One region of the Glutamicibacter sp. St.4D3 genome, then DNA from elsewhere that is predicted to be linked to it. Evidence: riboswitches for the same ligand, from Rfam matches in the RefSeq annotation. Region 1 holds a riboswitch; each other region holds the start of a gene.
The links. Region 1 has a riboswitch for S-adenosylmethionine ahead of AC6I21_RS14425 (hypothetical protein). Riboswitches for the same ligand answer to the same signal wherever they lie in the genome.

Region 1 (5,594 bases):
CATGTTGCTTTTTGGTCCCGCAAATAAAACAGGTCAGTCCCGGCCTTCGGCGCGCTCAGGCTGCTGTTCCCCGCTCAGCTCCTCGGCCTGCTCGGCAAGTTCGGCCGCTTCCTGCTTCTCCTGTTCGGCAGCGTTCGTTTCCTCTTCCTGCAGTTCCTCCACATGTTCAATGTCTTCACGGGCCTGGGGCACCGGATCGCTGGTTTCCCTGCCGGTCCACACCTTCACCACCCGCCACCCCGCCGCGGTCAACGGCACGGCCACCACCGCACCGACGATTCCGCCCAGCACGGTTCCGGCGGTCAAGGCCATCAACACCACCAGGGGATGCAGGCTCAGGGTGTGCGCCATGACCACCGGCTGCAGGAAGTGGCCCTCCAGCTGGTTCACCAGGATCACCGCGGCCAGCACGATCAGCGCGCTGACCGGACCGTTGGTCACCAGCGCCACCAGGGTTGCCAGCACCCCCACCACGGTCGCGCCGACCAGCGGGATGAAGGAGCCGAGGAAGACAACCACCCCCAGCGGCAGCGCCAGCGGTATCTGCAAAATCAGCAGGGTGAGGGTGATGCCTGCGGTGTCCACGGCGGCCACGATCGCGGTGCCGCGAATATAGCCGCCAAAGGTGTGCAGCGCCCGGTCCCCGGAGAGAATCCAGGTGTGCCGGAAGTGGGCGGGCGTCCAGGAGACAAAGAACGCCCAAATCTTGTCACCGTCCTTGAGGAAGAAGAACAGGATGACCAGCAGCAGGATCGTTCCGGTGACCAGGCTGCCGGCGGCGGTGAGGGTGTGCAGCGCCCCGGTCCCGAATTCGGAGCTCGTGATGAACGCGGTCACCCGTTGCACCGCGTCATCCAGCTGCTGCCCGTCAATCCTGAACGGCAGCCCGCCCACCACGTTTTGGACCGTGGAGTTCAGCTGGTTGAACCCCTCCACGGCCTGCTCGACCAGGGTGGGCCACTGGTTGATGACCGAGAACACCAGCCCGGTGCCGATGCCTCCCAGGATCAGCAGCGCGCCGAGGAAGACGGTCCACGCGGCCAAGAGCGGGGACATGACCCGGCGCAGCCGAATCACCAACGGCCACAAGGCGCAGGAGAGGATCACGGCGATGAGGGTGGGAATCACGATCAGGGTCAGCCGCAGCATCCCCAGGACCACCAGGCCCGCAATCACGCCGATGATCAGCAGCTGCAGGCACCGGGTGCCGAGCCTGCCCAGCGGGTCGGTCCACAATCCCTGGAAAGTCACCGCGGGGCGCTCAACCGAGGCCCACGCCTGTTCATCCAGCGGGGAGGACTCCACCCGTGTTTTCCTGCTGCCTGATGTACGCCTGCGAAAGAAAGCCATGGTCGCTCCTACCATCGGCCAATATTGGGTCGGGCAGCAGTCGCGCCCGGTAGGTCCTGCACTGCTGGTTCAGCCGAGTACCGTTCCCGTCGACATCACCATTTCATCTTCGTGCCACGCAGATGCAGCGACGCTGCACCACGCAACGGACTATTCGCGGCCGGACTCGGCCTCGGTGCAAATGCACAGCCGGTTGCCCTGCTTGTCCGTGACAATCACCCAACTTGGCGCGTACTCGTAGTCGAACTCCGCGTCGGTGGTTTTCAAGGTTTCCAGCAGGTCGCCACTGTGGCTGTGGGGCACCGTTACATCAACGTGGAATCGGTTCTGGTTCGGCGTCTGGGTCTCCTGGAACCAGATGGCCGGGCCACGGCCATGCGGGTCGGTCAGCGCACCGTCCGCCGCCTGTTCATAGCCCAGGGCCGCCTGCCAGATCTTGGAGATCTGTTGCGGGTTTTCGGTATCGATGGCGATTTCCACCGTCCGGACCAGGCCCAGGTCCACTTGGGCACCAAAGTTTTCGGCCTGATCGGAGATCTGGGTGGCCAGGGTGAAGTCCCGTGACGTTACTCCGCCGACATCATGGGACACCAGGTTGACGAACACCGTGTCATAACGCCAGTCCACGTCCGGATGATGTCCGGCTTCCTCGGCCAGCGCGCCAATCGCCGACACGAGCTGAATCGCGGCGGCCGAGCTCGGGCACTTGAAAGCGGTCCGCAAGGACCCCAGCCCGTAGCGCCAGTGCGGCAATTGTGAGAGCCGTGCCTGAATTTCGTCTGATGACAGCACATCTTTGCCTGACATTGTTCTTGCCTCTCTGCGGATGGAGCCAACGACCGTGACCATAATGGCCACGGTCGTCCTCAGCTTGCCGCTCCCCTGAAGAAGAAAGAAGGCCCCTTAGCCAATTGCCAGCGTTGCGCGTCGAACGCGCCGTCGCTCGTCGTAGCAGGCCTCCCCCCTGTCCCGGTCTACATACCCAGCAGGAGGATCTTCTCCACCGCTACCGAGATCGGCAGGCGGACCAGCAGGCCCGGCAGGTCCTGCCAGTGCTCGGGGTTGAGGTTCGCACCGTTCGCTCCGAGGCTCCCGCTGGAAAGATTCAGTTCGGCCAACCGGCCCTCGAACCAATCCTCACGCCCTGCCCACTTCGCCTTGCTCCGGCAGCGCTCCACGACGCTTTCAAGCTTCGCGTGCAATAGACAGTACAGTTCCGGGGTAAACCCGGCGCGCATCCACTTGTGGATGTACCGTTCCGTGTCATGCCCGCGGTACAGTTCGCCATCCAGCAGCATTGCGGACCGTTGGCTCTTGACGATGCGCCAATTTCCCTTCGGACGCGGGAGGTACGGTGGAGCGTACGGGTTTTCCAACAGTGCGGCATCCCACCGCAGGTCCAGTTGTTCCCTTACCGTTGGTTCATTTCCCTTGATGCCTGCCGGCAGACCGTACTTGTCGACCGGAATCTCTAGCGGGCCTCCCCGAACCAGCTCGGCCCGGCCGTCGGCACGCAGTCTCATGGCCTGATAGATCTTCGCGGCCGATTCCGTGCCAACAACATCATCACCGTAAAGCTCCCGGCGCCAGGCCTCGAAGTCCTGCGCATGTTCCTTGTTGAAGTTCTCGTGCTGGCTGCGTTCGTTTTCAGACAATTGTTGTTCCCCTCGCATGGGAGGACCCGGCGACGGAGGATTTATCTCCGCCGCGGCATCCACCGACTTGCCCGGCGGCTGGTGCCGCGGACCGGTTCTTCCCCTGGGGCACCCCGCTCGGTTGAGGAGGGTTGCCGTGCAGCAAGCCAGGTACTTATCGCTGCAGCTCGTGAACCTGGGAATCATCCTATGCGTCCGGTCCGACGGTTTGGCGTCCGCGTAGGCCGCGATTGCTCACTGTGGATTGTTCATTATCGAAGGAACGGTCCACTTGTCACCTAATTCGTGTTTCTAGCGCTGCAGCCGAGGGTCTTCTGTCGGATCCGTGTACGGGGCGGGGCAGCCCTGGCTGACCGCTTCCGGGCGCAGCTCAAAGTGCCACGGCTCATTTTCGTACACCGTGCACAGTCCGTAGTAGCGACCATGCTGGCCTAGCCACGCCCGCGCGTCATAGGATCCGATGTCTATCGCATTGCCGGAAACATGCGGTGAAGTCTGCGCAGTTGCAACCCACCGGGCGGCTTCACGCTTCGACCCATACCGGTCTACCGCTTCGGCCAGCAGTTGCTGCTGAAATGCTTCCGAGCGCCAGCCACTGTTGACGATGAACTTGATGTCATCCTTGGCGGCGTCGGATTCTGCCTCATTCATCGCCTCGCGCAGGTCCGGACTCAAGTAGTGCACGGCTGGTACCTGGGACTTCAGGGTGGTTCCTGAAGGCACATCCCCACCAGCCACCCCTAACGCACCTGCCCTTGGCTCTTGTCCTCCCTGGACCACCGAAGTCACGGTTGCCGCCATGGATGAGGGACTCCAGTCACTGCGGGTTCCGAGCGTTAGGGCCAGGGCAAGCACCCACAGGGTGGTAAGCAGCGCCAGAAGCACCAGGATGATTTTGGTCAGGAGGGATTTCTTGCGGTGCTTGGCCAGTCGCATTTTTCTCATGAAACCAGTCAAGGCGGCGTCCTGTTGCCGGGCCGTATCGAAATTTTGATATGCCCGCGATATGTTCCGGCTCGTACGATTGGGGCTATGCGTGTACTGATCGTCGAGGACGAACTCCTGATGGCGGAGGCGATCCGGGACGGATTGCGCTTGGAAGCCATCGCTGCAGATATCGCCGGGGACGGTGATACGGCCTTGGAACTTTTGGAGATCAATGCCTACAAGATCGCCATCCTCGACCGTGACATTCCCGGCCCCTCCGGCGATGAAGTGGCCCGTTCCATCGTGGCCTCCGGTACCGGTTTGCCGATCCTGATGCTGACCGCCGCCGACCGGCTCGATGAGAAGGCCTCAGGTTTTGAATTGGGCGCGGATGACTACCTGACGAAGCCATTTGAGCTCCAGGAACTGGCGATGCGCCTGCGGGCATTGAGTCGGCGCCGGGCTCATCACCGCCCTCCGGTCCGCGAAATAGCTGGAGTAAGGCTGGATCCCTTTCGCCGCGAGGTCTACCGAGAAGGCCGCTATGTGGCTTTAACACGCAAGCAGTTCGCGGTATTGGAAGTCCTCATGGGAGCAGAAGGCGGAGTGGTCAGCGCGGAGGAGCTGCTGGAACGAGCATGGGATGAGAATGCCGATCCCTTCACCAATGCGGTGCGCATTACGGTCTCAGCCTTGCGGAAACGTCTGGGCGAACCGTGGGTGATCGCACCAGTTCCAGGGGTCGGATATTGCATCGAAGCCCCGGACAGTGAAGTACCTATGGTGTTGGACAGTGAATAAGCCAAAAGGGCTGAGCGTGCGACTGAAGCTCACTTTAAGCTACGTCGGTTTTCTGATGTTGGCTGGCGCGCTGCTGCTCACCGCCGTCTGGGTTTTCCTGCTGCGTTATGTTCCCGAGGGGAACATCGACAGCGCTAGAGGTTTCGTCCCGAACCGCTCGGATCTACTTGATGCCTTTGGACCCGCGGCCACCGGCGTGCTGCTCTTCCTGCTGGGTTTTGGGCTCATTGGAGGCTGGTTCCTCGCCGGTCGAATGCTTGCCCCCTTGGATCGCATCACGCAAACCACCCGCGCCGTGGCCGAGGGTGACCTCGCCCGTCGGATTCACCTCCCTGGTCGCAACGATGAATTCGGGGAGCTTGCTGAAGCCTTCGACACCATGCTGGAGGAAGTGGAAGCACACGTCGCGGAGCAGCAACGATTCGCCGCCAATGCGTCCCACGAATTGCGCACCCCATTGGCCATCACCCAAACACTGTTGGATGTCGCCGGCAAAGAGACGGACATAGACACCGGTGAGCTCCTCCAGCGGTTGGGGACAGTCAACAAGCGGGCCATCGAACTGACCGAGTCGTTGCTGTGGCTGACCCGAGCCGGACAGAAGTCCTTTACCCCAGAAATAGTCGACCTGTCGTTGCTGGTCGAAGAAGCCACGGAAACCCTGCTGCCCCTGGCAGAAAAACGCGTCGTTGGTTTGGAAGTCGCCAGTGAGGTTGCGATCGCCCACGGCTCTCCCCCGCTGCTGCAACAGCTGATCATCAACCTGATTCACAACGCAATTGTGCACAATCTGCCTGAGAACGGAACGGTGTGGATCACCACTGGAAACGCGGCAGGAAGGGGCATTTTGACGGTGGAGAA
Region 2 (5,594 bases), 460 kb from region 1:
TTGCCAAAGATCGCCAGCAAGATGATGGTCAGGATCAGGCGGTCAATGCGCCCATTGTTTTGGGAATCGGTGAGCAGGAACCCCAGGCCCATGGAGGCGCCGAGCAGTTCGGCCGCCACCAGGAACAGCCATGCCTGGGCCAGGGCCAGGCGCAGCCCGGAGAAGATGGCGGGAACCACGGCCGGCAGCTGAACGGTGCGCAGCAGGCGCAGGCCCCGGTAGCCAAAGGAGCGGGCCGCCTCCACCAGCTGGGGATCCACGTGGCGCAGCGCCAGGGAGACGGTGGTGAAGACCGGGAAGAAGGCGCCGATGATGATCAGGGTGACCTTGGAGTCCTCACCCATCTTCATCCACAGCACCAGCAGCGGAACCCAGGCCAGTGACGGGACCGCGCGCAGCGCCCCGATGCTCAGGCTCAGCAGGGCATCGGCCAGCTTCGATAGTCCCACCAGGGCACCGAAGACCAGGCCCAGCAGCGAACCGGCGGCAAAGCCCAACAGGACCCGCTGGGCGGAGATGCCTATGTGGGTCCACAGCTCACCGCGCTCCAGCAGGTCAACGGCGGCGGTGATGACGGAGGCCGGGGTGGGCAGCGCATAGGAGGGCACCAGTCCGCTTGTCGTGGCCAACTGCCACGCCACCAGGACCAGGGCGGGGACAACCAGGCCCACTAGCCAGTGCGGGAGCCCCAGCAGTGCGGCGAGCAGTCCGGCGCGCGGGGCATCGGCTTGTGTGGTGGCCGGCTGCTGGTCAACAGGAGCGGTCATCGCCTATTCACCCGCAATCTGTGAGGCATCGGCCTGCCGGGCAAACTGGTCGTCAACCAGGGTGTCCAGTGCGGCGTCCACCTCGGCTTGGCTCTTCACATCGCCGCTGTCGACAAACACCGGCCCAATGTTGCCCAGCACCTGAACGAACTTCTCGTCCGGGACCGCCGCCACGTCGAGGTTGGATCGCTCGGAGATGACCGTGTCGGCGACCTGAGCGTCCAGTCCGGCGACATCGGCCAGGATCTGCGCGGTTTCCTCCGGGTGGCTGCCGGCCCACTGGCGCGCCTTCTCATAGGCGTCAACCACGGTCTGCGCCACTTCCGGGCTGTCCTTGAGGAAGTCCTCGCGGGCGTTGAGCGCCCCATAGGTGTTGAAGTCCAGGTTGCGGTACAGCAGGCGTGCACCGTCCTGTTCGGCGGACGCCATGATCGGGTCCAGTCCGCTCCAGGCATCCACCGAGCCGTTGGCCAAAGCGGTGCGCCCGTCGGCGTGCTGCACGTTCTGCAACGTGATGTCCTTTTCCCCCAATCCCGCCTCCTGCAGGGCCTGCAGCAGGAAGAAGTAGGGGTCGGTGCCCTTGGTGGCCGCGACCTGCTTGCCCTTCAGGTCGGCGACCGAGGAAACCGGTGAATCCTTGCCCACGACCAGTGCTGACCATTCGGGCTGCGAGTACAACGCGATCGTCTTGATCGGGGAACCGTTGGAGCGGGCCAGCAGGGCGGCGGAGCCGGCGGTGGAACCCACGTCGATGGCGTCCGCACGCAGTGCCTCGTTGGCCTTGTTTGACCCGGCCGACTGGATCCATTCGACGCTGATGCCGTCGTCGGCCAGCGCATCCTCCAGCCATCCCTTTTCCTTCAGCACCAGGCTCAGGGGGTTGTAGGTCGCATAGTCGAGGGTCAGGGTCTCACCGGCAGCGGCGTTCTCCCCGGCGCAGCCGCTGAGGCTGCTCGCGGCCAATGCGACGGCGGCGAAGGTGAATGCGCAACGGCGGGACAGGGTGAATTTTGACATGGGAATCCTTAGCGGGTGGGTTCGGCGGCGCACGGGAGTAGGCCCGGACGCAAGGGTGAGGGGTGGACAGGAAGGCGACGCGGCGCGGGGGTTAATGGCCCGACGGGTCGACACCGAGCAGCTGCAGCAGATGCGCGCGCTGGGTGGTGAATCCGGAACCCGTCCGGTTGCGGGGCCTGGGGGAGTTCAGGATCAGGTCCTCGATGACCCCGGCCCCGTTCTGCTTCTGCTCCGCGTTCGGCCGCCGGTGCCCCAGGACAATGACGCGGTCGGCCAGGCTCAGGGCCTCGTCCACGTCATGGGTGACCATCAGCACCGTGGTCGGGAACGAACGGTGGATGTCCAGCAGCAGATCCTGCATTTTCAGGCGGGTCAGGGCATCCAGCGCGCCGAACGGTTCGTCCAGCAGCAGGACCCCGGGGCGCCGTGCCAGGGCGCGGGCCAGTGAAACGCGCTGGGCCATGCCCCCGGAAATCTCGCGTGGACGAAGTTCCGCCGCGTGGGTGAGTTCGGTCAGTTCCAGCAGCTCGGCGATCAGCTCGCGGCCGGCCTGGGCTGTCAGCTGCGGAGACAGGCCCAGGGCGATGTTTTGGCGCACCGTCCGCCACGGCAGCAACCGGGGTTCCTGGAACGCCACCGCACAGCGGTCATCGATTCCCTCCACGGCGTGGCCGCCAATGCGGACCTGGCCGACACTGGGGTGATCCAGGCCGCTGACGGTGCGCAGCAGTGTGGACTTGCCGCAGCCGCTGGCGCCGAGGATGGCCACCACCTGACCGGCGGTGATCTGCAGGTCGATGCCTGACAGGACCGTGCGGGTCTGCCGGCCTGCGGTGAACGAACGCCCCAGGTTGTGGAACTGAACCGATCGGGCAGTGGATGGCGCCACGGGTGTGGGCGACACAAGGACAGTACTCATTGTCATCTCCATCGCTTCTGGCGTTAGCACCGTCCATGCAGGAAGAGGCCTTCTCCCCGTCATGGTGGTTGCTGCGGCGTCAACGAGCCAGATCTCTCGGCCGCTCGGGATGGTTACGCCACCATGTAATCGTCCCGAACGGATGGAAGGCAAATCGTTCGTAATGTGACGAATCTTCGAAGCGTACGTTTCCGGGGCCGGTAATTCTGGTATTTCTTTGATCCCTTGTGGATTCTGCATCATTCTGCCGCTTGACGGGGTCAGGCTGTAACGTCTTGCCCATTCGCGCGATCCGGGCGTTCGACGTCATCTGCGCTTCATGCCCCGAAATATGACGGCCGGCCTTGAGCCGGCTTCGTCACCGCCGGTACAAATGAGATGAACCATCCAGAGCGGCCGAGAGATCTGGCTCCACGACGCCGCAGCAACCACCCCATGCGGGCCGGTGCTACCGCCAGGACCGATGGAAGAATTGAGGCTCTTGCATGTCATTCGGCGAACCCCAACCGGACTTCAACACGCTGTCCGACCCTGCCCAGGCCCCTGCCGGCAACGCCGTGGATCTGGACCAGCATCCCGAGCAGCTGCCCGAGCGGCAGCTGCTGAAGATCACCCCGGGGCCTGGGGCCGACGAACAATATGAACGCCTGGCCGCCACCTTCCGACCGGTCTTCGCGCAAATCGCCGAGGGCGCAGCCCACCGGGACCGGGAGCGCATCCTGCCCTTTGAGCAAGTGGGGCTGCTGAACCGGGAACGCTTCGGGGCCCTGCGCGTCCCGGTGGACCGCGGCGGGTACGGTGCCCGCATGTCCGATGTCTTCCGCCTGCTGATTGAACTGGCCGAAGCCGACTCCCACATCGCCCAGCTCTGGCGTGCCCACCTGGCCTTCGTCGAAGACGTGCTGGCCTTCGAGGACCAGTCGCTGCAGGCCAAATGGCTGGAGCGGATCTCCGCCGGGCACATTGTGGGCAACGCCTACACCGAACGCGGCGGCAACCGGCTGGGCAGTCTGAACACCACGGCCACCGAGCACGAGGGCCGCTGGTTCGTCACCGGGGAGAAGTACTACTGCACCGGGACCATCTTTGCCGACTGGACCATGGTGGCCGTGGCCCACCCGCAGCTGCCCGGTCGGCAGATCGCCGTCGTGGCCACCCAGCATTCCGGGGTGCGGATCCTGGATGACTGGGACGGGTTCGGCCAGCAGCTGACGGGCACCGGCACCACCACGTTCGAGCGGGTCCCGGTGGACAGCTTCATCCCGCAGCATGAGAACGACACCGAATCGGCGATCTTCCAGCTGGTGCTGCTGGCCGTGCAGGCCGGCGTGGCCCGCGCGGCGCTGAATGACCTGCGCTCCTCGGTCCAGCTGCGCACCCGCAGCTTCAGCACCGGCACCGGGGTCCCGGTCCGCCACGAACCGCAGGTCCTGCAGGTCGTGGGGGAGGTCTCGGCCGAGGTATTCGCCATCGAGTCGGTGGTGATGGGCGCGGTGCTGGAGGTCGAGGCCGCCCTGGCCGACGCCAACCTGAGCCCCGCCGAACGCTATGCGGTGTGCGAGTTGGCCGCCAACCGCGCCCAATCGGTCACCCAGCCGCTGACCATCGGGGTGACCAGCAAGCTCTTTGACCCGCTGGGCGCCTCGGCCACCAAGGCCAGCTGCAACATGGACCGGCACTGGCGCAACGCCCGCACCATCGCCACCCACAACCCCGCCATCTACAAATCCCGCATCGTGGGCGACTACGAGATCAACGCGGTGCCCCCGGTGCGGCTGAACGCCACCGGGGACGTCCCCGCCCCGGGTCAGGTCAGCTTCCGCTAGTCCCGCCCGCCACCATCGAATCAAACCCCTGAAAGAAGGACCGCCATGAGCCGCACACCCCGCGAAATCCTGTTCAACGCCTTTGACATGAACTGTGTCGCCCACCAGTCGCCCGGACTCTGGCGCCACCCGCAGGACCAAGCCGCAAGCTACAACACCCTGGGCTACTGGACCCACCTGGCCAAGGTGCTGGAAAAGGGCAAGTTCGACGGGCTGTTCATCGCCGATGTGCTGGGCACCTATGACGTCTACAACGGCACCAACGAATCCCCGCTGCGCACCGGTGCCCAGGCCCCGGTCAACGACCCGATCCTGCTGGTCTCCGCCATGGCCGCGGTCACCGAGAACCTCGGCTTCGGCATCACCGCGGGCACCGCCTACGAGCACCCGTACCCGTTCGCCCGCCGCCTGGCCACCCTGGACCACCTCACCGGGGGCCGGGTCGGCTGGAACGTGGTCACCGGCTACCTGCCCTCCGCCGCGCGCAACATGGGCCAGGAAGACCAGATGGAGCACGACGAACGCTACGACCACGCCGATGAGTACCTGGAAGTGGTGTACAAGCTGCTGGAGGGCTCCTGGGAAGATGACGCGGTCAAGGCCGACAAGGTCAGCGGCATCTACACCAACCCGGAGCAGGTGCACCCGATCAACCATGAGGGCAAGTACTTCAAGGTTCCGGGCATCGCCATCACCGAACCGAGCACCCAGCGCACCCCGGTGATCTACCAGGCCGGGGCCTCCAGCCGCGGGGTGAAGTTCGCGGCCGAGAACGCCGAGGCCGTCTTCGTCACCTCGCCGACCCGGGAAATGCTCAAGGCCACCGTCACCAAGATCCGTGACGCCGCCGAGGCCGCCGGCCGGGACCGCTACGACATCAAGATCTTCGCCATGCAGACCATCATCACCGGCCAGGACTCGGCCACCGCGCAGGCGAAGTACGAGGACTACAAGTCCTACGCTGACGTCGAGGGGGCACTGGTGCTGATCTCCGGGTGGATGGGGGTGGACCTCTCGGCCTACGACCCGGACGACGTGATCGGCTCGAACGTGAAGTCCAACGCG
Region 3 (5,594 bases), 1.0 Mb from region 1:
ACGGGCGCGTGTCCCCGCCGGGGGCGGCAGGCGGCGCCCGATCGCAGGCAGGGCGGCAGGAGGAACCAGGGAGAATGAAGCGCGAGGAGCGGCTGAACCACGTGCTGGATTTGCTGGCCCGGCACGGGAAGATCGATGTTGAGCAGATCGTGGAGCAGCTGGGGGTATCCGCGGCCACCGCCCGGCGTGACCTGGATTCGCTGGCGGCGGCCTCCCTGCTCACCCGCACCCACGGCGGGGCGGTCTCCAGCACCGTGGCCTACGACCTGCCCGCCCGCTACCAGAACGATTCGCGCGACGATGAGAAGGCGCAGATCGCCCGGGCGGCGGCGGCGATGGTGCGCCCGGACATGGTGGTTGGGCTTTCGGGCGGGACCACCACCAAGGCGATCGCCCACGAGCTGGGGATGCGCCAGGACCTGATCGGGGAGCCGGGGCGCATCACCCTGACGGTGGTGACCAACGCCGTGAACATTGCCGGGCTGCTGGCGGTGCGCCCGCACATCCGGGTGATGGTCACCGGCGGGGTGCTCAATGCCCGGTCCTATGAACTGGTCGGGCCGATGGCGCAGGCGGCGCTGGGCAAGATCACCATGGATTTGTGCTTCGTGGGGGTCAACGGGCTGGACCCGCGGCTGGGGCCGATGGTCTCGGATGAGATGGAGGCGGCGGTCAACGAGCTGATGGTCGCCCAGTCCCGGGACAGCTACCTGGTGCTGGACTCCTCCAAGGTGGGCACCCGCTCCTTTGTCATCCTGGACACCGCTAACCTCACCGGCATGATCACCGACCGGCAGCTGGATGCCGGCCAGCTTGCGGCCCTGGATGCGGCCGGGCTGAAGGTGCTCACCGCCTAGGGTGCCGCCCGCTGCGCGGCGCACCGCCCGGCGTGGGGCCTAGCCGCGTGCGGCGGCGGCCGCCGCCATGCGCAGGCGCGGGCCGATTTTGCGCAGCAGCTTGTCCAGCCGCGGATGATCGGTGCGCGCAATGGCGTCGCTGAAGCGCTCCAGGCTCATCAGCCCCAGCCAGATCCTGGCCCGGCGGGCCTGCCCGGGATCCGGAGCGACCTGGTCGATCAGGTCCTGGCCGTGCCACAGGCACAAGTAGGCGGTGTTCAGCGCCGGGTCCCAGGCCGCGGCCAGGTCCCAGTCCAGGATCCCAATCAGCTCCCCGTCGACCCAGTGCATGTTGTGCCCGGCCAGGTCCCCGTGCACCAGGCCCGGGGGCACCTGGGCCAGTTCGGGCAGCTGCTCCCACAGGGTGAGGGCCGCCGGGCGCAGCTCGAGCGGCAGCGCATCGTGGCTGGCCTGGCGGCGCTCGGTGGTCCACGGCCCGCCGAACGCGAACGGTTCGGCCAGCAGCGGGCGCAGCGTGTCGAGCTCTACCTCGGCCAGGGCATCGACCACCCGGCGCAGGATGCACGCATCGCCCCGGTGCGGTGGGTGCGCGGTGCCGGGAATGTAGCGCATCGCCACCGCCGCCAGCCCTTGCGCGTCAGTGGCGATCGGGCCCAGCGCGGTGGGCACCTGCCAGGCAAGGCGTTCGGAGACGGCCCGGTGCAGGGCCACGCTGCGGGGCATGGCCGCGCTGGCCTGCGGGGTGCGGGCCATGCGGATCACCGCCTGCTCGTTGCCCAGCAGCACCCGGTGGAACTGCCCGCCTTCCTCCACCCGGGCCCCTTGCCAGGACAGCTGCGGGGCCAGGCGCCGGGCCAGGGCCAGCTCGGCATCGGTGGCGGCTCGACTCACGGGTTCTCCCTTGGTATGTGGTGGGCGGGGCGGCGCCCGGACCTGCGGGCCGAGCGGTTCCAACGCTATCGCAGCCACCGCGGTGCTTCAGCCCAGGCACAGCGGGCACGCATAGGATCAAGGGGTGCAAAGCAATCTGGCAGACGGCCCGCGGCAGGCGGGGCCGCTGAAATTCGAGATCTTTTTGGTGCTGGCGCTGTCGCTGGGCCAAAGCGCGGTGTATTCGATCGTCAGCTTCCTGGACAAGGTGACCCGCGCGCCGCTGGGTGAGCAGACCACCTCGATGAACAACCCGCTCAGCGCCCGGCCCTGGTTCGATCTGACCTACCAGCTGCTGGACATCGCCTTCGCCCTGGTGCCGGTGGCGCTGGCGCTGTACTTCATGGCGCGCAGTCTGGGGCTCGGGCCGCGGCAGGTGGGGTTCGATTTGCGCCGGCCCGGCCGAGACGCGGCCTGGGGCGCCGGCTTGTTCCTGGCGATGGGGCTGGGCACCCTGGGCCTGTACGCGGTGGGGCGGGCGCTGGGGCTGACCACCGCGCTGTCGGTGGCGAACCTGGAGGGGTATTGGTGGACGGTGCCGGTGCTGCTGCTGTCCGCGGCCCGCCACGCGGTGCTGGAGGAGGTGCTCATGCTGGCCTTCCTCTTCGCCCACGGCCGGGCGCTGAAGATCGCCCCCTGGGCGCTGCTTCTGGGGTCGGCGCTGCTGCGCGGCAGCTACCACCTGTACCAGGGATTCGGGCCGTTCATCGGCAACGCGGTGATGGGCGCCGTGTTCGGTTGGGTGTACCTGCGGTGGGGGCGGGTGATGCCGCTGGTGATCGCGCACTTCCTGCTCGACGCGGTGGGCTTTGTGGGCTTCGCGCTGATCGGTCCGGCGATCGGGATCGGCGGCTGAGCCGGCCGCCCGGCCTTTGCGCCGCGGCGCCGGCGGGTTAACGGATCAGGGGCAGGGGGCGAACCCTCGCGGTTCACGCCCTGCCCCTATATCCGTGCGTCCTTGGCTACAGCACGACCTCGCCCTTGGGGGTCTGGAAGGTGACCGAGAGGATGCCCGGGGTCCCGTTGGGGGACTGGTAGCTCATGGTGACCTCGCCCAGCTGCACCTCATCGGGCTTGCCCAGCCACTCCAGCACCCGGTCGCGGGAGCCGGCGATGGTGATCTCATCGATGAAGCCCACCGGGTCCAGGGCGCGGGAAGGGTGCAGGTCCTCGGTGCCGTCGTCCCAGCGCAGCAGGTAGGGCACCTGCGGGTCGGCGATCAGGCCCTTGATGCCGATCTGCTGCCAGGTCAGTTCGCGCCCGTCGGGGAACTTGCGGTTGCCCGGCACGGCCTGGCGGCCCAGCCGTTGCTCGGCCTGGCCCATCTCATCCAGGGACACGCACCAGCCCATCCATCCCCCGCCCAGTTCGGAGCGGGCGCGCACGGCCTGCCCGAAGGGGGCCTTGAGGCTTGCCGGGTGGTCCAGCACCTCGACGACTTCCAGGTACTGGTTGTGCTGCAGCGGAAAAATTACATTGCGAGTTCCGAATCGTGGGTGGATCCCACCCTTGACGAACTCCAGGCCCAGGGTCTGGGAGATGCGTTCGGCGGTTTCCATCAGCCCATCGGGGCCACATGCATACGAAACGTGATCTAGCCTCATCATGCGATCATCATGCCATTTTTGTGATCCAAGTCTCGACTTAGGGTCGCCTAATTATTTCTCCAGGTGTTGACGTTCCGGCCCGAACGTGCCAAGTGCGGCGCAAGGGGTGCGCTGTTGTGTGACCGATTGCGACGCCGCGGACGCAGCGCCGATTGCATCGTCCGCCGCGCCTGCGGCACACTGGTGGCAGGTCATGAGTCCCAGCTACGAGCCCCGGCTTGCTGGGCGGCAACCCTCCAACCGCGGTGGGGTGCCCCGGGTGAAGACCTGGCCCTGCACACCTAGGTGTGCCAAGGACAAGCGCGGGTTACACCCTGAGAACTCACCGGCCACCGGCCTCTTAGGGTGAATTTCAGTGGTGTACCCCCGAATAGTCAACGAACTATGGGAGGAAAACCATGAGCGAAAACTGGTCATTCGAGACCCGTCAGATCCACGCCGGGCAAAGCCCGGACCCGCACACCGGGGCCCGGGCCCTGCCGATCTACCAGACCACGTCCTTCGAATTCCCCACCGCGCAGACCGCGGCCGAGCGCTTTGCGCTGCAGGACCTGGGTCCGATCTACACCCGCATCGGCAACCCCACCCAGGAGGCGGTGGAGAACCGGATCGCCAGCCTGGAGGGCGGGGTGGGCGCCCTGCTGCTGGCCTCCGGGCAGGCGGCCACCACGTTCGCGATCCTGAACCTGGCCGAGGCGGGGGACCACATCGTGGCCAGCCCCAGCCTCTACGGGGGCACCCAGAACCTGTTCAAGCACACGCTGCGCAAGCTGGGAATCGAGGTCAGCTTCGTGGCCGACCCGGACGACCTGCAGGGGTGGCGCGCCGCGATCCGCCCGAACACCAAGGCGCTGTTCGGCGAGGTGGTCTCCAACCCGCGCCAGGACGTGCTGGACATTGCGGCGATCGCGGACATCGCCCACGCGGCCGGCGTGCCGCTGCTGGTGGACAACACCCTGTCCACCCCCTACCTGATCCGCCCGATCGAGTCCGGCGCGGACATCGTCATCCACTCGGCCACGAAGTACCTGGGCGGGCACGGCACCGCGATCGCCGGGGTGATCGTGGATTCGGGCAACTTCGACTTCGGGGCCGACCCGCAGAAGTTCCCGGGCTTCAACACCCCGGATGAGTCCTACAACAACCTGGTCTTCGCCCGCGACCTGGGCGTGGACGGCGCACTGGGGGCGAACCTGGCCTACATCCTCAAGGCGCGGGTGCAGCTGCTGCGCGACCTGGGTTCGGCCGTGTCCCCCTTCAACGCGTTCTTGATCGCCCAGGGCCTGGAAACCCTGTCCCTGCGCATGGAGCGCCACGTGGCCAACGCGGTCCAGGTGGCCCGCTGGCTGGAGGCGCACCCGCAGGTGCAGCAGGTCTCCTACGCCGGGCTGCCCTCCTCCCCGTGGTACGAACGCGGACGCAAGTACGGGCCGAACGGGGTGGGCGCGATCGTCTCCTTCGACGTGGCCGGCGGGGCCGCGGCCGGCCAGGCGTTCGCCGATGCGCTGGTGCTGCATTCGAACGTGGCCAACCTGGGGGACGTGCGCTCCCTGGTGGTGCACCCGGCCTCCACCACCCACGCCCAGCTCAGCGACGCCGAGCAGCTGGCCGCGGGGGTGCGTCCGGGGCTGGTGCGCCTGAGCGTGGGGCTGGAGAACGTCAAGGACATCCTGGCCGACCTGGAACTGGGCTTCGCGGCCGTGGCCGCCCGCCAGACCGACGAGACCCTGGCCGAAGCGCGCTAAGCCGATGACTGCGATCGCAAGGACCGGGCGGCCGGCCACCCGCACCGCCGTGCACGGCATGAGGCGCCGAGCGGCGGTGGGGGAGTATGGCTTTGAAACCGGCGGCTACCTGCCGCAGGTGGAGCTGGCCTACGAAACCTGGGGGGAACTGGACGCACAGGGCTCCAACGCGGTGCTGATCACCCACGCGCTGACCGGCGATGCCCACGTCAGCCGCGGGGACTCGGACTTCGACGGCTGGTGGGAGGACTTCGTGGGCCCCGGCAAGCCGATCGACACCAACCGCTACCACGTGGTGGCGGCGAACATCGTCGGCGGCTGCAACGGCAGCACCGGGCCGGGCAGCCTGGACGCCAACGGGCGGGCCTGGGGTTCGCGTTTCCCGTTCACCACCATCAAGGACTCGGTGCACCTGGAGGCCCGGCTGGCCGACGCGCTGGGGATCGAGACCTGGC
Region 4 (5,594 bases), 170 kb from region 1:
CCTGCGCGGTCTCTCACCCAAGCAGCGGGCCCAGGTGATCATCGATAACTGCGCGCACCCGGACTACCGCCCGATGCTGCAGGACTACTTCGACCGGGCCCGGAAGAACAGCTATGGCAAGCACACCCCGCACCTGCTCGATGAGGCGCTGTCCTGGCACCAGCGCTACATCGAGACCGGGGACATGCAGCCGGTGCGTTCGGGGCTGCTGGCCGACGCACGCTAGCACGCCGGGCATACTGGGAGAATGAGCCGAAAAAACGGGTTGATCCTGGCCGGCCTGCCGCCGGTGTTGCTGGTGCTTCCCCCGCTGCCCGGCTACCTGATCCAGCTGCTGCAGTCGGCCACCGGTGAAGCCGTATTCTCCGCCGGCACCGGGTTGGGGGAGCTGATGCTCAACCCCCTGCGCCTGGTGGGCGCACTGCTGGCCGTGGCGTGGGCCGCGGCGCTGGCGCACCTGGATCCCCGGCTGCCGTCCGGATGGCGGTATGTGGGCGCGTTCGTGGGCTGCGGGATCCTCTATGTGCTGCCGATCTGGCTGGGCGCCTTCGGGGCGGATCTTGGCTGGGTGGATTTGTGGGTGCTGGCGGGCACCGCCAGCTGGTATGAGTGGATGCAGCTGCACGCCCCGGTGGCCGGCGGGTTGTGCCTGTGGGCCCTCTACCTGATGCGTCCGGCCCCGGCGCCGGCCCGGCCAGCCCGCTGGCGCGCCAGGCTCGCCCGGATGCTGGACGGGCCGCGGCACTAGCTGCCCGGCGGCGCCTGAAGGCGCAGCTGGATGATCCGGTCATCCCCGGGCTGTGGGGTGCCGCGCCCGTCGGTGTTGTTCGTCAGCACCCACAGCTGTCCCGGCCCGACCTCCAGCACCGCGCGCAATCGCCCCTGGCCGGTGAGCAGCTCCTGCTGGTGCTGCGGGTTGGCCAGCTCCACGCGGCGCAACCGCTGCCCGCGCAGGTTGGCCAGGTACACCCACCCGTCGGCGATCGCGATCCCGCTGGGGCTGGCCTGCCCGGTGGGCCATTGCGCGATCGGGTCGGTGAACCGCCGGTCGCGCCGTTCGGCCTGGCCCTCCACCTGCGGCCAGCCGTAGTTGCCTCCCGCACGGATCTCGTTCAGCTCATCGAAGGTGTTCTGCCCGAACTCGCTGGCGTACATCCGGCCCCGCCCGTCCCAGGCAAGGCCCTGCACGTTGCGGTGGCCCAGGCTGTAGACGGCCGAACCGGGGAACGGGTTGTCCGCAGGGATGCCGCCATCGGGTTCCAGGCGCAGGATCTTGCCGCCCAGGCTCTCGGGGTCCTGCGCGGCGTCCGGCTGCGCGGCGTCCCCGACCCCCGCGTAGAGCTTGCCATCCGGCCCGAAGGCGATCCGCCCGCCATTGTGGATCCCGGCGGAGGGCAGCTCATCGATGACCGTCCGCTGCTGTCCCAGACGCAGCGAGCCGGGCTTACCGTGCAGCGTGAAACGCTGGATCCGGTTGCCGGTGGCTCCGGTCGAATAGGCGTAGAGCTGGTCCGGTTCGGCGAACGCGAGCCCCAGCAGCCCGCCCTCACCGCCCAAGCGCACCCCCGGCACGGTACCCACTGTGCGCTGGCGCCCGGCGGTGTCGACCTCCAGGATCCGGGCGGTGTCCCGTTCACTGACCAGCGTCGTGTCCATGGCCCGGCAGATCGACCACGGGGCCTGCAGGTTCCGGGTGATGACCGAGACCTCCGCGCGGTGCGCGGGGGAGGGCCCGGTGGGCCCGCTGGCGGTGGGGCTGGCGTCGCTTTGCGGGGCGGCCGGCGGGATTGGCACCGGCCCGCTGCAGGCGACCAGCAGCAGGCAAAGGGCGGCCAGCGGGTACCAGCAGTGTCGGCCTCGCATGCTGCCCTCCTCAACCCCGGGGAGCAACAGCGTAGCAAGCCAGGCGCCGGCACGTCAGCCCACCGCGCGCCGGGTTTAGCGCGTGGTGGCCGCGGAGGGCAGCGGCAGGGTGCGCAGCACGTTCTTTTGCACCTTGCCCGTGGAGGTGCGCGGCAAATCCTGCGGGAAAACGATGGTGCGCGGCACCTTGAACCCGGCCAGCTGTTCGCGGGCGTGGGCGATCAGGGCCGCCTCATCCACCTGTGAGCCGCTGGCCCGGATGACGTAGGCGATGGGGCGTTCGCCCCACTTCTCATCCGCGATGCCCACCACCGCCACATCCAGCACCTGCGGGTGGCTGGCCAGCACCTGCTCGACCTCCACGGTGGAAATGTTCTCCCCGCCGGAGATGATGATGTCCTTGGCCCGGTCGCGCAGCTGGATGTAGCCGTCCGGGTGCATCACGCCCAGGTCCCCGGTGTGGAACCAGCCCCCGGCGAAGGCCTGTTCGGTGGCCGGCTCGTCCTTGTAGTAGCCGATCATTACGTTGTTGCCGCGCAGCACGATTTCGCCCATGCTCTGTCCGTCGGCCGGCACGTCGTTCATGTCCAGGTCCACTACGCGGGCGGACTCCGCGGTCACCATGCCCACCCCCTGCCGGGAGAGCTTGGCGGCCCGCTGCTCGGCGTCCAGCTCATCCCAGTGCTGCTGGTACTCGCAGATCGTGTACGGGCCGTAGACCTCGGTCAACCCGTAGACGTGCACCACCTCGATGCCCAGCCGGTGCAGCTTGCCAATGATGGCCGGTGACGGGGGAGCGCCGGCGGTGGTGATGCGCAGCGGCTGGCCCACACGGTGAGCCCGGGGCGCGTCGGCGATGATCGAGCACACGGTTGGTGCCCCGCACAGGTGGGTGGTGCCCAGCTGGTCGATGGCATCCCAGACGGCGTCCTCGCGCACCGCCCGCAGGCACAGGTGGGTGCCGCCGGCGGCGGTTACCGCCCAGGGCGTGCACCAGCCGTTGCAGTGGAACATCGGCAGCGTCCACAGGTAGCGGGTGTGCGCGTCCATTTGCTGGTGGAACGCCTCACCCAGCGCGTTCAGATAGGTGCCGCGGTGTGAATACAGCACCCCCTTGGGCTTGCCGGTGGTCCCGGAGGTGTAGTTCAGGCAGATCGGGGCCCGCTCGTCGCCGACCGCATAGGGCAGGCGGCCGGCGGGGGCGTGGCGCAGCAGGTCCTCCAACACCGCGTCGACCGGCACCTGGGGGCGCGGGCCGGTGTACTGGTCGTCGGTGACCTCGATCAGCGCCTCCAGGCTCGCCACCTCCTGGCGCAGCCGTGCGGTGTTGCCCAGCAGCTCGGTGTCCGCCAACAGCAGCCGGGCCTCGGCGTGCGACAAGATGTACTGCAGCTCGTGGGCGGCCAGGCGGGTGTTCAGGGCAACGAGGATGCCGCCGGCCAGCGGGACCGCGTAGTGGGCGGCCAGCATTTCCGGGGTGTTCGGGGCCAGCACCGCGACCCGGTCGCCCGGGGAAATGCGTTGGGCCAGCACCTGGGCCAGCCGCTGGACGCGCTCCTCGAACTGGGCCCAGGTGTAGCTGCGCGAACCGTGAATCACCGCGGTTTTCTCCGGGTAGACCTCCACGGAGCGTTCCAGGAAGCGCAGGGGAGTCAATTCTGAGTGGTTGGCCAGCAACGATGCCATGGGGGCTCCTCGGGGTCGGTAACTATCCGGCCCCGCACTGTGACGCAGGGCACCTCGCAAGACATCGTGGCATGAAACTGAACCCCAGACAAAGAAACTGCGTGCCATTGCGCTCAACGGCGCCCGCGGGGCGACCAGCGTAGGAGGCGGTGTCCGTTGCTGAGCTGCGCCGGGCGAAATTATCGGCGGCGAGCCTAGCGGAAGGAGGGGGCGGGCGAAACAATATGTCGAAGATTGCGGTATAAGACAGGAAATGTTTGACGTTACGCCGCGACGGGCCATAGTGTCGTAGACAGAATCAAGAGCGTCAGCTGACAAGCCCTGGCTAGCTGGCCGGCAACCCTCTAAACGGTAGTGGGGTGCTCCAGGTGAGGATTCGGTTCCGCGCGCCACCGCGTGGAACAAGTACCGCACACCGAGGCGTAAAACCTTCGAATCCACAGTGCAGCAGCTTGGCCCTGCGGCGCTATGGGCATTCGACCGTCGCCGACCACGGTGGGCCTGATGCTAAGGATACGAATCATGTCATTGAATCAGGATCTCGACCCGTTGACCCTGCGCAAGGTCTTCGCCCAGCACCCCTCGGGCGTCGCGGCGTTGTGCGCCGAAATCGATGGCGTCAAGACCGGAATTGTTGCCTCCTCGTTTACCGTTGGGGTCTCCCTGGATCCGGCGCTGGTGATGTTCGCCGTGCAGAAGACCTCCAACACCTGGCCGAAGCTGCGGCGGGCACAGCGTATCGGGGTCTCGGTGCTCAGCAGCCGCAACGAGGGGGTCTGCGCCCAGATCGCCTCGAAGAAGGGTGACCGCTTCGCCGGGCTGCACACCCACATCACCGAGCAGCAGGCGTTGTTCATCGAGGAATCCACCCTCTGGCTCGATACCTCCATCTACAACGAGGTTGAAGCCGGGGACCACTGGGTCGTCCTGCTGCAGGTGCACGGCCACCAGGCCTCGGCGCACACCCCGTCGATCTTCCATGATTCCGCCTTCCACACCCTCAAGGTGCCGGCCCTGGTCTAATGGCAGGGCGGCATCGATGAATCCCACTGCGTCGTACGTCGCGGTGGGATTCATTACGTTAACCGCTTCAAACCGGGTTGCGTGTCAGGCGCAGTGCACAGTCCCGAGATGAGGCAGGCCGGGGATCTGTGGACGAAGCCCCGCATCCGAGGGACCGTGATGGGTGGTCCTGCGATGAGTAGCGAGTTTTTAGATCTGAAGTAATCCACAAAGCTTTCCACAGCGTTGTGGATTGGGGGTGGATAACCGTGGTTGACGCCTCCACGCCCCCGAATTGTGGGCTTTCCGGCTGTGGAAAAGATCCAAAACCCACAATGCCGCGGAGGAAAACTTAATTTTTATCCACACGTGTGAAAACCTGAAACACCAAGTCAATCAGGTATTAGTTGCGTTTAAGTGGGGAAATCCACAGCGTTCTCCCCAGTTCCTGCACAACCCCTTCCACAGATAGCTGCCGCTTGTCCACAGATCCTGTGGATAAGCGAGTTTACGCCCTTACATAAGAGGCCTACTGTTGGCTCTGGAACTGAAATATCCACAAGTTTTCCCAGCGCCCCCTAACTGTCGGGGTCCGATGGAACGATACGAGGTGGACGGTGAACCGGTCGCCGAGTTCCCGGTGGGTAGAAGGGGATTTGAATGTCTATTGCCAGCGCTGAGCAGGCTTACGAGAACCGCGACTCCGAGGCGGGGCGTACGCCGCCGCAGGACATCGCCGCGGAAATGTCGGTTCTGGGCGGCATGATGCTCTCCAAGGACGCGATCGCCGATGTCATTGAGGTGGTCCGCGGCAACGACTTCTACCGTCCGGCCCATGAATCGATCTATGAGGCCATCATTGATCTCTACGGACGGGGCGAACCGGCTGACGCCGTCACCGTTTCGGACCTGCTGACCAAGCGGGGCGAAATCGTCCGGGTGGGCGGTGCCGCATACCTGCACAACCTCATCCAGTCCGTGCCCACCGCCGCGAACGCCGGTTACTACGCCGAGATCGTGCGCGAACGCGCCGTGCTGCGCCG

Region 2: linked by a shared signal. The riboswitch ahead of AC6I21_RS01210 (ABC transporter ATP-binding protein) and the one ahead of AC6I21_RS14425 (hypothetical protein) in region 1 are both predicted to bind S-adenosylmethionine.
Region 3: linked by a shared signal. The riboswitch ahead of AC6I21_RS03805 (bifunctional o-acetylhomoserine/o-acetylserine sulfhydrylase) and the one ahead of AC6I21_RS14425 (hypothetical protein) in region 1 are both predicted to bind S-adenosylmethionine.
Region 4: linked by a shared signal. The riboswitch ahead of AC6I21_RS15150 (flavin reductase family protein) and the one ahead of AC6I21_RS14425 (hypothetical protein) in region 1 are both predicted to bind S-adenosylmethionine.

What each region holds. Positions count from the first base shown of each region.
Region 1 covers NZ_AP039380.1:3,129,947-3,135,540, forward strand. Annotated here, with positions in the region: gene AC6I21_RS14415 (AI-2E family transporter) at 34-1,305, opposite strand; gene AC6I21_RS14420 (4a-hydroxytetrahydrobiopterin dehydratase) at 1,501-2,199, opposite strand; gene AC6I21_RS14425 (hypothetical protein) at 2,325-3,005, opposite strand; SAM riboswitch class IV at 3,064-3,180, opposite strand; gene AC6I21_RS14430 (M15 family metallopeptidase) at 3,297-3,962, opposite strand; gene AC6I21_RS14435 (response regulator transcription factor) at 4,038-4,733, shown strand; gene AC6I21_RS14440 (sensor histidine kinase) at 4,750-5,594, shown strand, end outside.
Region 2 covers NZ_AP039380.1:240,781-246,374, forward strand. Annotated here, with positions in the region: gene AC6I21_RS01200 (ABC transporter permease) at 1-767, opposite strand, end outside; gene AC6I21_RS01205 (aliphatic sulfonate ABC transporter substrate-binding protein) at 771-1,784, opposite strand; gene AC6I21_RS01210 (ABC transporter ATP-binding protein) at 1,876-2,703, opposite strand; SAM riboswitch class I at 2,709-2,819, opposite strand; SAM riboswitch class I at 3,084-3,173, shown strand; gene AC6I21_RS01215 (acyl-CoA dehydrogenase family protein) at 3,189-4,529, shown strand; gene AC6I21_RS01220 (LLM class flavin-dependent oxidoreductase) at 4,575-5,594, shown strand, end outside.
Region 3 covers NZ_AP039380.1:829,225-834,818, forward strand. Annotated here, with positions in the region: gene AC6I21_RS03785 (DeoR/GlpR family DNA-binding transcription regulator) at 75-857, shown strand; gene AC6I21_RS03790 (phosphotransferase family protein) at 897-1,748, opposite strand; gene AC6I21_RS03795 (CPBP family intramembrane glutamic endopeptidase) at 1,873-2,643, shown strand; gene AC6I21_RS03800 (VOC family protein) at 2,750-3,394, opposite strand; SAM riboswitch class IV at 3,584-3,703, shown strand; gene AC6I21_RS03805 (bifunctional o-acetylhomoserine/o-acetylserine sulfhydrylase) at 3,793-5,139, shown strand; gene metX (homoserine O-acetyltransferase MetX) at 5,144-5,594, shown strand, end outside.
Region 4 covers NZ_AP039380.1:3,295,231-3,300,824, reverse strand. Annotated here, with positions in the region: gene scpC (succinyl-CoA:acetate CoA-transferase ScpC) at 1-226, shown strand, start outside; gene AC6I21_RS15165 (hypothetical protein) at 248-748, shown strand; gene AC6I21_RS15160 (PQQ-dependent sugar dehydrogenase) at 745-1,863, opposite strand; gene AC6I21_RS15155 (acyl--CoA ligase family protein) at 1,939-3,549, opposite strand; SAM riboswitch class IV at 3,846-3,963, shown strand; gene AC6I21_RS15150 (flavin reductase family protein) at 4,072-4,572, shown strand; gene dnaB (replicative DNA helicase) at 5,212-5,594, shown strand, end outside.